2 regions of the Halobacillus sp. B23F22_5 genome follow, and region 2 is predicted to be linked to the other one. Evidence: riboswitches for the same ligand, from Rfam matches in the RefSeq annotation. Region 2 holds a riboswitch; the other holds the start of a gene.
What was found. A riboswitch is a leader RNA that binds a small molecule or an ion and turns the genes downstream of it on or off. The one in region 2 is predicted to bind S-adenosylmethionine.
Positions count from the first base shown of each region.

Region 1: another riboswitch for S-adenosylmethionine. It lies ahead of ACGTN9_RS01930 (O-acetylhomoserine aminocarboxypropyltransferase/cysteine synthase family protein); the one in region 2 lies ahead of metC (cystathionine beta-lyase).

Region 1 covers NZ_JBIEKI010000001.1:399,508-404,762, forward strand. The annotation lists gene ACGTN9_RS01920 (polysaccharide deacetylase family protein) at 1-637, shown strand, start outside; gene ACGTN9_RS01925 (homoserine dehydrogenase) at 684-1,691, opposite strand; gene ACGTN9_RS01930 (O-acetylhomoserine aminocarboxypropyltransferase/cysteine synthase family protein) at 1,760-3,472, opposite strand; SAM riboswitch class I at 3,619-3,727, opposite strand; gene ACGTN9_RS01935 (DUF2188 domain-containing protein) at 4,516-4,713, shown strand; gene ACGTN9_RS01940 (NAD(P)/FAD-dependent oxidoreductase) at 4,912-5,255, shown strand, end outside.
Region 2 covers NZ_JBIEKI010000005.1:196,853-202,107, forward strand. The annotation lists gene ACGTN9_RS09700 (ABC transporter ATP-binding protein) at 1-434, shown strand, start outside; gene ACGTN9_RS09705 (MerR family transcriptional regulator) at 486-1,217, shown strand; gene purU (formyltetrahydrofolate deformylase) at 1,286-2,188, opposite strand; gene ACGTN9_RS09715 (YkvA family protein) at 2,433-2,909, opposite strand; SAM riboswitch class I at 3,083-3,193, shown strand; gene metC (cystathionine beta-lyase) at 3,280-4,461, shown strand; gene ACGTN9_RS09725 (bifunctional homocysteine S-methyltransferase/methylenetetrahydrofolate reductase) at 4,465-5,255, shown strand, end outside.

The sequences.
Region 1 (5,255 bases), on a different contig from region 2:
CAAGCGAAGTACAAAGCAGCTAAGGAAAAGACAGAAAGATAAGCAAATTGCTTTGACATTTGATGACGGACCGCACCCGATAGTAACGAAACAGGTGCTGGAGGAATTAGAGACTTATGGCGGAAAAGCGACTTTTTTCGTGCTCGGAAACCGACTGGCTTATTATCCAGAACTGGTGAAGCAAATCGCTGCTTCCGGACATGAAATCGGGAACCACTCCTGGAACCACCGTGAATTGACCAGACTTGAACCGTCTGCTATAGAAGAACAATTACATCGTACGTCAGCTAAGCTGGAGGAATTGACTGGAAAACATCCTCGCATTGTAAAAGCTCCTTATGGGCATGTAAATAAAGAAGTTCAACAAGTTGCCGGGCTGCCGATCATTAATAGTCATAATATTGAAACTTGGCGTCTGTCAGAGCCGCAATCCATTATTAAAGAAGTGATGGCTAAAGCAGAAGATGGGGCAATCATATCACTGCAGGAAGCATCACCGTATGTAGACAAAGTGATCGAACCTCTGCTCAGAAGGTTGGATGAGGAAGGTTACCAGTTTGTAACTGTAAGCGAGTTGAAGAAAGAGGAACAAACAGATATGGCCGGTGCAGTGCCTGTGCTGGCATGGCTTCCATAGAGGTGAAAAGCAGCAAGCTCCTGATTAGAGGAGCTTGCTGCTTTCTTTATACTGCTGCCTGGTTTTTGTATTGGTGTATGGAATGATTCTCAGGTTCGTGTTGGAATATGGCAACTAAATCTTCAACCATTGCACTGGCTGTTGGTAATTTGCCTGCCCCTGGTCCGATCAGGGTGATGGTACCTACTATATTACTCGAAATAGCAATGGCGTTATCCACTCCGTCAATGTTATAGAGAGGATGGGAAGAGGAGAGCAGTAAAGGTGAAACTTCAGCCTTTGGTTGATCTCCTTCTTTAGATATGACAGCAATGTGTTTATATTTCTCATTATTATCCTGTGCATCCTGAATATCCGTACTAGTAATGTCCTGGATCCCTGTTATTTCTACCTTATTCCAATCCGGCTGGTCATTGAATATCAGCTGGCTTAAAATCATCAGCTTGTTGAATGCATCCGTCCCATCGATGTCATTCGTAGGATCTGATTCTGCATAACCTTTTTCTTTCGCTTCGGATAAGGCAGTTTCGAAATCAATGGAACGCTCGCTCATCGCTGTCAAAATATAATTGCTGGTACCATTTAAGATCGCTTCAATTTTTTCTACCCGGTTGACCTGCAATAGCTGCTCAATCGTACGAATTACAGGAGTTCCACCAGCTGTTGTAGCTTCAAAACCTACTTTCGCATGGGTTTCCCGAGCTTTTTCAAGCAGGAATTTCGCATGCTTGGCGAACATCATTTTGTTTGCTGTGATGACGTGGACACCTTTATCCAAAGCGTGTGTGAGGTAGGAAAGTGCCGGTTCCTCACCTACAATCGCTTCAAATACAACATCCAGTTCAGGAAGGGTAATAATTTCTTCAAAGTTTGTAGTCACTACTATATTTTCCGGAAGGTCCCTGTGTTTAGAAGGATTCTGGACAAGGATAGCAACAATTTCTACTTCCTTCCCCAGGAGGGTCCGGAACCTTTCCTGGTGTTCATGAAGAACTTCGTGAATTCCTTGCCCGACCGTACCGTAACCAAGCAGTGCGGCTTTTATTTTCGTCATGGTAATCCTCCTTCGCCCTTGCATCTGCCGGGTATTCTACCAACAGACTATTTCTATATCTCAGTTTCTTATAAAGTCAGCGCTGCATCCGAGTGATCCGTCGCTTGTCGAAGAGTAACTGCGCGTTCATAAAGGTTATCTCCTGCTACGGTTTCAAGATCCTTATCAAACGTGACAGCTTTATTCTCTTTCACCCAGACCAAAGTTGGAGAGAGGTTAGTGATTTCTTTTTTATTGTTATTGGTTTCAACTGCAGATTCGCTATAGACGATATCGACTTTGGTATCTAGCAGTTCATCTTTTTCAGAGATATCTTTGATGATAAAACCTAAACGTTCCAGCTTTTTAACTTCCTGTTTGCCACTGTCAGAGAGTTCTCCTGCCGTAGTGATGACACGACGTCTCAGGTCGCCATTTTCACGATCCAGAGAGGATCCAAGTACTGTTTGAACAGTGTCTTTTCCTTTGGCCGGCCCCGCCGGGTTTTCTTCTCCTGTAGCGATGGCAATTGCCTGGTCCAGCTCAGCAAGTAAGTCCTCGGTGGATTCCAGTCCGATCGAAAGCCGGATCAATTCTTCTGTAACTCCTGTCTTTTCCAAGTCATCGGCGCTCAGCTGTTGATGAGTAGTGGATGCGGGGTGGATGATCAATGATTTAGCATCCCCGACATTTGCTACGTGAGACCATAGATTAATATTATCAATGATCTTACGGCCAGCTTCTCTGCCGCCTTTGATTCCAAATACGACAATCGACCCTGCTCCATGATGTAAATATTTTTTCGCCAAATGATGGGTAGGGTGGTTTTCAAGGCCAGGATAATTCACCCATTCCACTCCATCATGCTCGGTTAAGTGTTGGGCGACTTCTCGCGCGTTTTCCGTATGCTGTTTGATACGAAGGTGCAGAGTCTCCAGCCCTTGAAGCAATAGGAAAGCATTTTGCGGACTGAGGCAGGCTCCAATATCGCGCAGCAGTTGGACACGCAGCTTGATAGAGAATGCTAATGGACCGACATCGTATGCATAGCGAAGCCCGTTGTAGCTCTCGTCGGGTTCTGTGAATCCAGGAAACTTGCCATTCGTCCAATCGAATCGTCCGCTATCGACGACTACGCCACCGATGGTTGTTCCATGACCGCCGATCCATTTGGTAGCTGAGTGCACGACAATGTCCGCTCCCCAGGTCAATGGTTTACAAATATATGGGGTGGCAAAGGTGTTATCAATGATAAGCGGGATGCCGTTTTCATGAGCAACATCGGCAACTTCTTCAATGTCCAATACATTCAAGCTCGGGTTACCGATAATTTCAGAGAAAATCGCTTTTGTGTTAGGCGTAATAGCTTCTCTGAAATTTTCTGGATCCGTACTGTCTACAAAATTGACGGTGATGCCATAACGAGGCAGTGTATGGGTGAATAGGTTATACGTACCGCCATACAAATTAGTGGAGGCGATGATTTCATCACCTGCAGAAGCGATGTTCAGAATCGCCAATGTGATTGCAGCCATTCCGGAAGAGGTGGCGACAGCGGCTGCTCCATCCTCAAGCAACGCGATCCGCTGTTCGAAAGCATCAACTGTCGGATTCATGATTCGAGAGTAAATATTCCCTGGTTCTGCTAAGCCGAACAAATTTTTGGCGTGCTCCGTATCACGGAAAACATAGGAAGTAGTTTGATAGATGGGCACCGCACGGGATCCAGTGGAAGGATCAGCTTCCTGTCCTCCGTGCAGCAATAGGGTCTCAGGATTGTAGTGATGGGATGAAAAACTCATGAAAATTCCTCCTTCAAATGATTATGAAATAAGCAATCGTTTCGAAAGAGAGAGCATTCCGTTCAGAAAAGTGGGAGGAGTTGAAAGGAGGTAGAGGGAAATAGAAAAGCCCTCTTCCTAAGAAGAGGGCGTATGTACGTTTCCTCCTCTTATCTTTCAGATCCACAGATCTGTAGGAATTAGCACCTTTTCAAGCAATGCTTGATGGTTGCCGGGCATCGTCGGGCCTAGTCCCTCCGCCGCTCTCGATAAGAGATTCGATTGTTTAATCCAATATTTATGCTTGCTACGTATTCTAGATGATAAATTTTTTAAAGTCAAACACTTTTTTATTCTCAGTGGTGAATTTTCTAGTTAAACTCTCTTTTGTTGAAAACTCAGTTTCGGAGAAACTGCTTCCGTTATGGTGGTGATCGTTTGGAGGTCCGGGAAATCACTCGCTTTACATGGGCATGTAGTGAGCTTTCTCAGGCTTCGCCTTCCGGGATCTCACCGATCATGTTGATCCCATAAGACTTTGAATAAGCTTCTTGAAAAAACACCGCACGAAGGAAATGCGTAGCATTTTCGAGGAGTCTCACCGTTTTCCCAGACACCATAGGATTGTAAGAATCTCGAAACTACTATCAAGAGTAGGTACTTTTGGTGCAGAAAGAACGATCAATACAGCAATGTAACGGAATTTTTCTTTAAATTAGGTAAGGATATTCAAAGGTGATTTCGATAATCTTATGTGGCAAGGGGCGTGGGGGAACGGGGAGACTCCTACGGGAAAAGAGTTCCAGGTGAGACCCCACAGAGCGTTAGCTCGAGGAGGCTCAACGGACTCCCGTGGAAAGCGAGTCGTTCCCACACACACCTTTCTCTCAAACAATATCTCGAAATCAAGTCTTCGACTTTTCGGCCGTATAATTGAATTAAGACTGTTAAAAATCAACCACAACGTTTAAAGAGCCTATATTATCAGATAAAGCTGGTGATGTTTTATAGAAGAGCAAAATGGGAACATAGGTAGCAAGAACGAAGGAAGAGGAGTGTATAACATGAAACAATATAGTGTAGAACCTAACAAAGACGTAACAGGCTGGTTTGTAAAAATTGAGGATACAGCTCCGACAGATTTATACGATGAAAAATCGGTAGCCATTGAAAAAGCAGAACAGATGGCACAAGAAAATAAGCCAAGTAAATTATCCATCCAGGATGAAAATAAGGAAGTAATCGAAGAGAGAACGTATTAATACGACAAGCCCCCGCATTTAAATGTGCGGGGGTTTTTAGTGCTTTAAGAAAGTATAACTTTATTAAGGAATTAACGTATAAGAAAAAACTAAGGGTTTCCACATAAGTACCTGGCGACAAGCCAAGTTTTTCTAATGGCAAAAGTCCTCAAATTCACCTATCCTTAAATAAGATGAATGGTGAAAAGGCGGGATAGGATGAACGAAGCTGACTATGATGTCATCATTGTAGGAGCAAGAGCAGCGGGAGCGAGCCTTGCGATATTATTAGGCAGACAGGGAAAAAAGGTGTTATTGATCGATAAAGCATCATTCCCTAGCGATACACTTTCTACTCACCACCTGTCACATCTTGACTATTTAAGACAATTAGGTGTATTGGAAGACGTGGAAAAGGGTGGACTGAGAAAAATAACAAGGATGCGGACCTACATAAAGGACAGTTTGGTTGAAGGACCGCGGACATCATATACGCTGGTTCCCAAACGGGATTTTCTCGATTATATCCTGACCAGACATGCGTTGGATAATTCGACAGTAGA
Region 2 (5,255 bases):
TCAGAATTATGACCCTTGCTGAGCAAAAATTCTCTTCCCTCTCCCAGGGTGAAAAGCGGAAAACCATGATTGCACGTGCGTTGATGGCGTCACCAGAACTGTTGATTCTGGACGAGCCATGCAGTGGACTGGATATCTTATCGAGAGAAGAGCTGCTTCAGACAATTGATCAGATGAATCGTTCATCTGACGGGCCAACTTTGATATACGTAACGCACCATATAGACGAAGTCATCCCGTCCATTTCACATACTTTGCTACTTCACCACGGGAGTATAGCGGCTAGTGGTGAAAAATATAAAACGTTAACCGAAGAAAATTTACAAGCAACCTTTGAACTGCCATTAGCTCTTGAGTGGGATAACGGCCGCCCCTGGATTCGTGTACAATCACACAATAATAATCCATCCATTGATTTTAATAATAGTTATTGACTCTCACGTTACGTGATAGCTTATAGTGAAAGCGATGGGAGGGATCCGAATATGAAAGTAAAAGAAGTTGCCGAACTGGTTGGTATAAGCGTGCGCACGCTGCATCATTATGATGAAATCGGGCTGCTGAAGCCAGACATGACCACAGATGCCGGCTACAGGGTTTATTCCGATGCCAACCTAGAAACGCTGCAGCAGATTCTATTTTTCAAAGAAGTTGGTTTTCCGCTGAAACGGATCAAAACGATTCTTGAAGATCCTTCCTTCGATCGGGAGGAAGCGTTAGAAATGCATCGGAAAATGCTGGTGGCAAAACGCCGCCGCCTGGATCAGGTGATTGATACGGTTGAAAAAACACTCCAACATTGGAAAGGAGAAATTGAAATGACTGCAGAAGATAAATTCAAGGGATTTGATTTCAGTCATAATCCTTATGAAAAAGAAGCTCGGGAACGCTGGGGAGATAAAGCAGTAGACGATGCCAACAGGAAAGTCAAAGGGATGAGCGAAGCAAAGCAGGAAGAAATCAATGAATTGTACCGGGAACTGGCATCAATACGTCACCAGGACCCTGCTTCTAAGGTAGCTCAGGAAGCTATTGCTAAATGGTATGTCCTCTTAAATGAAATCGGCAGCTATTCATTGGAGGCCTTCAAGGGATTGGGACAGATGTATATCGCCGACGAACGTTTTACGAAAAATATCGATCAGTTCGGTGAAGGCCTTGCCCAATTCATGACGGATGCCATGGCTGTTTATGCCGATAACCGGCAACCAAACTAATTCCCCCCCTAATATGGAGGCCCCGGGGTGTTTCATCTAACACCCCGGGGCCTCCCTTTTTTCTATCATTAATTAAATACAATTGTTTTATTTTTATGCACAAGAATGCGATCTTCCAAATCCCATTTCACACCACGGGCAAGCACACTACGTTCGACTTTACGTCCGATTTTTTTCATATCTTCTGCATTGTCACGATGGTCGACTCGCATGATATCCTGCTCTATGATCGGTCCTTCATCCAGATCATTGGTAACATAGTGGGATGTCGCACCAATCAGTTTTACTCCTCTCTCATAAGCTCTCCCGTATGGATTCGCTCCGACGAATGCCGGCAGGAACGAGTGGTGGATATTGATGATTCGTGATGGATAAGCGGCTACAAAATCAGGTGTCAGGATTTGCATATAACGGGCCAAAACAATTTGGTCGACGTTATATTCTTCCAACAGCTCCAACTGTTTTGCCTCTGCTTCCTTGCGAATATCTTTATTGGCTGGTATATGATGAAACGGGATACCGAACGATTCTACTAATTCCCTTGCATCATCATGATTGCTGACAACAAGTGCAATATCAGTTACTAACTCGCCGCTATGCCATTCCCATAACAGCTCACGCAGGCAATGCAGTTGTTTGGAAACAAAAATTGCCGTTCTCCTCAGTTCATAGACAAATTTTATGTCCCACTTCATGTTAAAGTTTTCAGCAACCGCCTGAAATTTGCTCTTCAATTCTTCTTCTTTCCCCTGCAAGCCAGGAGAATCGAATTCGATCCGCAAGAAGAATGTACCCTCATAAGCATCTGTCGTATACTGGCTGGACTCCATAATATTGGCTCCATTTTGAAAAAGGAAATTAGAAACAGCCGCTACGATCCCAGGCTGGTCCGGACAGCAGATCAGAAGTCGTCCTTTATCTTTATTTGCTTCTTGAAATTTTCGTAAGTGTTGGTGTGTTGTTTCAGCCATAATAATCCCCTTTACATGTATTACTGTTAGTTTAGTCTTTATCTTATCGCTCTATCCTATAACAAAATATTTGCTGACAGCAAATCAAAATCCCCTCGCTTTGGAGGGGATTTTGATTTGGCCGATCCTACCCCTGTTTAATAGAGGACAGGAGTGATTTTTAATGCTGCATTTCACTTATATTAGCGGCTTTCTGGATATATTTGCGACTTCCAGCATTTTATTTGAGACTGCCCCTAAGAACTTATTGAGCCTGCGAATGATCTTCTCCTTCTTCATCATTGGACTCATCCATCATAAACCTTTCATCAATATTCGCTTTACTGAAGTTTTTGCCGAAATACTTCACCATACTGGCATGTGCCTGCGCCTTGATCGGCTCATCGATATGGGAAACGACACTGTAAATAGCATAAATGATAGCAAGGCTATCATCCGCAAAACCGACGACCGGAATGAAGTCAGGAATAACATCAGCAGGAAAAATTAAATAACCAAGTGCTCCTGCTATCGTAAGCTTGTCTTTCTTTGGTGTATTCGGGCTCTTGAATGTGTAATACAAGAGAAAACTATAGTAAGCGATCTTGGAGCCCAGCAATAATGCATAGCGACCCATTTTGGCAAAAAATTTGTTTTCGGAAAAATATTTACGCCCGGTTTCTACTGCTTTGGCGGGATTGAAATTCTTCAGTTTTTTATTATAATTTTTTTCTTCACTCATCATTTGATTCTCCTTTTCAATAAAAGTGCTTCATTTATTTTACCTTCCCCGATTACATCGTTGTCAATCATTCTCTTCTACTAGAAAATTCGAAAAATTCTCTTCTCCCCCCTTGTAAAATTTATCGCTTTAGTGTAAGTTAGTGAGAACCAATTAAATACTAACTCGATTATTTCTTATCTAGAGAGGCAGAGGGACTGGCCCGTTGAAGCCTCAGCAACCACTGGTGATACCAGAAAGGTGCTAATTCCAGCAAGTTGTGCCAACAACTTGGAAGATAAGAAGAGGAACTTATCATTACAAAGTCTTCTTCTTATGGGAAGGCTTTTTTTATATTTACCCATGATTTTTCAACGAGGAGGAATTATAAATGACCGATCATTCGTATTCTTTTCAGACACGCGTGCTTCATGGAAATCATAAGTTTGACCCGACTACGGGCGGAGTAAGCGTGCCAATCCAGCAGGCGTCCACTTTTCATCAAGCAGACTTTGACAATCCGGGAAAATATGATTATAGCCGCTCCGGAAATCCAACAAGAGAAGCATTGGAAGAAGAGATTGCCAGACTCGAAGGCGGCAATCAAGGGCTTGCGTTCGCCTCCGGCATGGCTGCCATTTCCACCTCGTTCATGATGTTGTCCAAAAACGACCATGTGGTCATTACAGAAGACGTCTACGGGGGCACATTCCGGCTGGTCCACGATGTCCTGCACCGCTTCGGAATCGAGCATACTTTCGTCGATATGACGGATCTGCATGCGGTAGCTACAGCCATTCAGCCGAATACTAAAGTAGTGTACATCGAAACACCTGCTAACCCTCTCTTAAACATAACTGATATCAGCGCTGTCGCTAAGCTCGCAAAAGCGCACCGCTGCTACACGTTTGTAGATAATACATTTATGACCCCAGCCTTGCAGCGGCCGCTAGAACTTGGTGCCGACCTGGTGCTGCACAGTGCCACTAAATTCATTGCTGGGCATAGTGATGTCGTGGCCGGTCTTGCAGTTACGAACCACCCGGAGATAGCCGAACAGCTCCCGTATTTGCAGAATGCGTTCGGATCGATTCTTGGCCCGCATGACTCCTGGCTCGTTTTACGCGGATTGAAGACACTCGACTGCCGTTTGAAACAGTCCACCGAATCAGCAATAAAAATTACACAGTACCTGGCCGACCATCCGCTGATCGAGGAAGTGTATCACCCAAGCCTTAGTACTCATCCCGGCTATTCGACCCATAACTATCAAGCAGACGGTCCTGGTGCTGTCCTTTCGTTCCGACTGAAAGATGAAGCGGCCGTTAGACAATTTTCTAAACACGTAGAAATTCCGGTATTTGCCGTAAGTCTAGGTGCTGTAGAATCCATACTTTCTTACCCGGCGAAAATGTCCCATGCCTCCATGCCTGAACAGGAAAGGCTGAAACGCGGCATCACCGACGGACTGCTGCGTCTATCCGTCGGTCTCGAAAAAGCCGAAGATATCATCAAAGATTTTGACCAGGCATTGCAACAAACCACCAAGCTGGAAGTCGAACTAGGAGGATAACGAATGAGATTAGATCAAGCACTTCAGGAAAAAACATTAATTGGAGACGGCGCAATGGGGACCCTGCTCTATTCTTACGGGGTCGACCGCTGTTTCGAAGAAATGAACTTATCCCATGCCAAAGAAGTACGGAATGTGCACAAAGCTTATGTCCGTGCCGGCGCAGATGTCATTCAGACAAACACATATGGGGCTAATTATATTAAACTATCCCGCTATGGGCTGGAAGATCACGTCAAAGCCATCAATACTGCTGCCGTTCAGCTGGCAAAAGAGGCTGCCGGTGAAGACACTTATGTGGTAGGCACCATCGGCGGTATCCGGGATATTCAAAAAGAAATCCCAACAATGGAAGAATTGAAACGCAGTTTCCGTGAGCAGCTCTATTGCCTGTTGATGAAGGATATAGACGGACTTATTTTCGAAACCTTCTATGACCTGGAAGAGCTGACGACGGTTTTAGAAATTGCTAGGCAGGAAACCGATCTTCCATTGATTACGCAAGTATCGATGCATGAGCCCGGCGTCATGCAGAATGGCATGCCGCTTGCGGATGCGCTTCAACTGTTGGAACAAAAAGGTGCTGACGTTGTCGGTGTCAACTGCCGGCTTGGCCCTTATCATATGATTCAATCATTGGAAGACGTTCCATTACCTGAAAAAGCAGTGCTTTCCGCATATCCGAATGCCAGTCTGCCAGATTACGAGGATGGAAGATTGATTTATCCCACTGATCCAACTTACTTCCGAAAGAGCGCGCTGGATTTATACCGCCAGGGTGCACGTCTGATCGG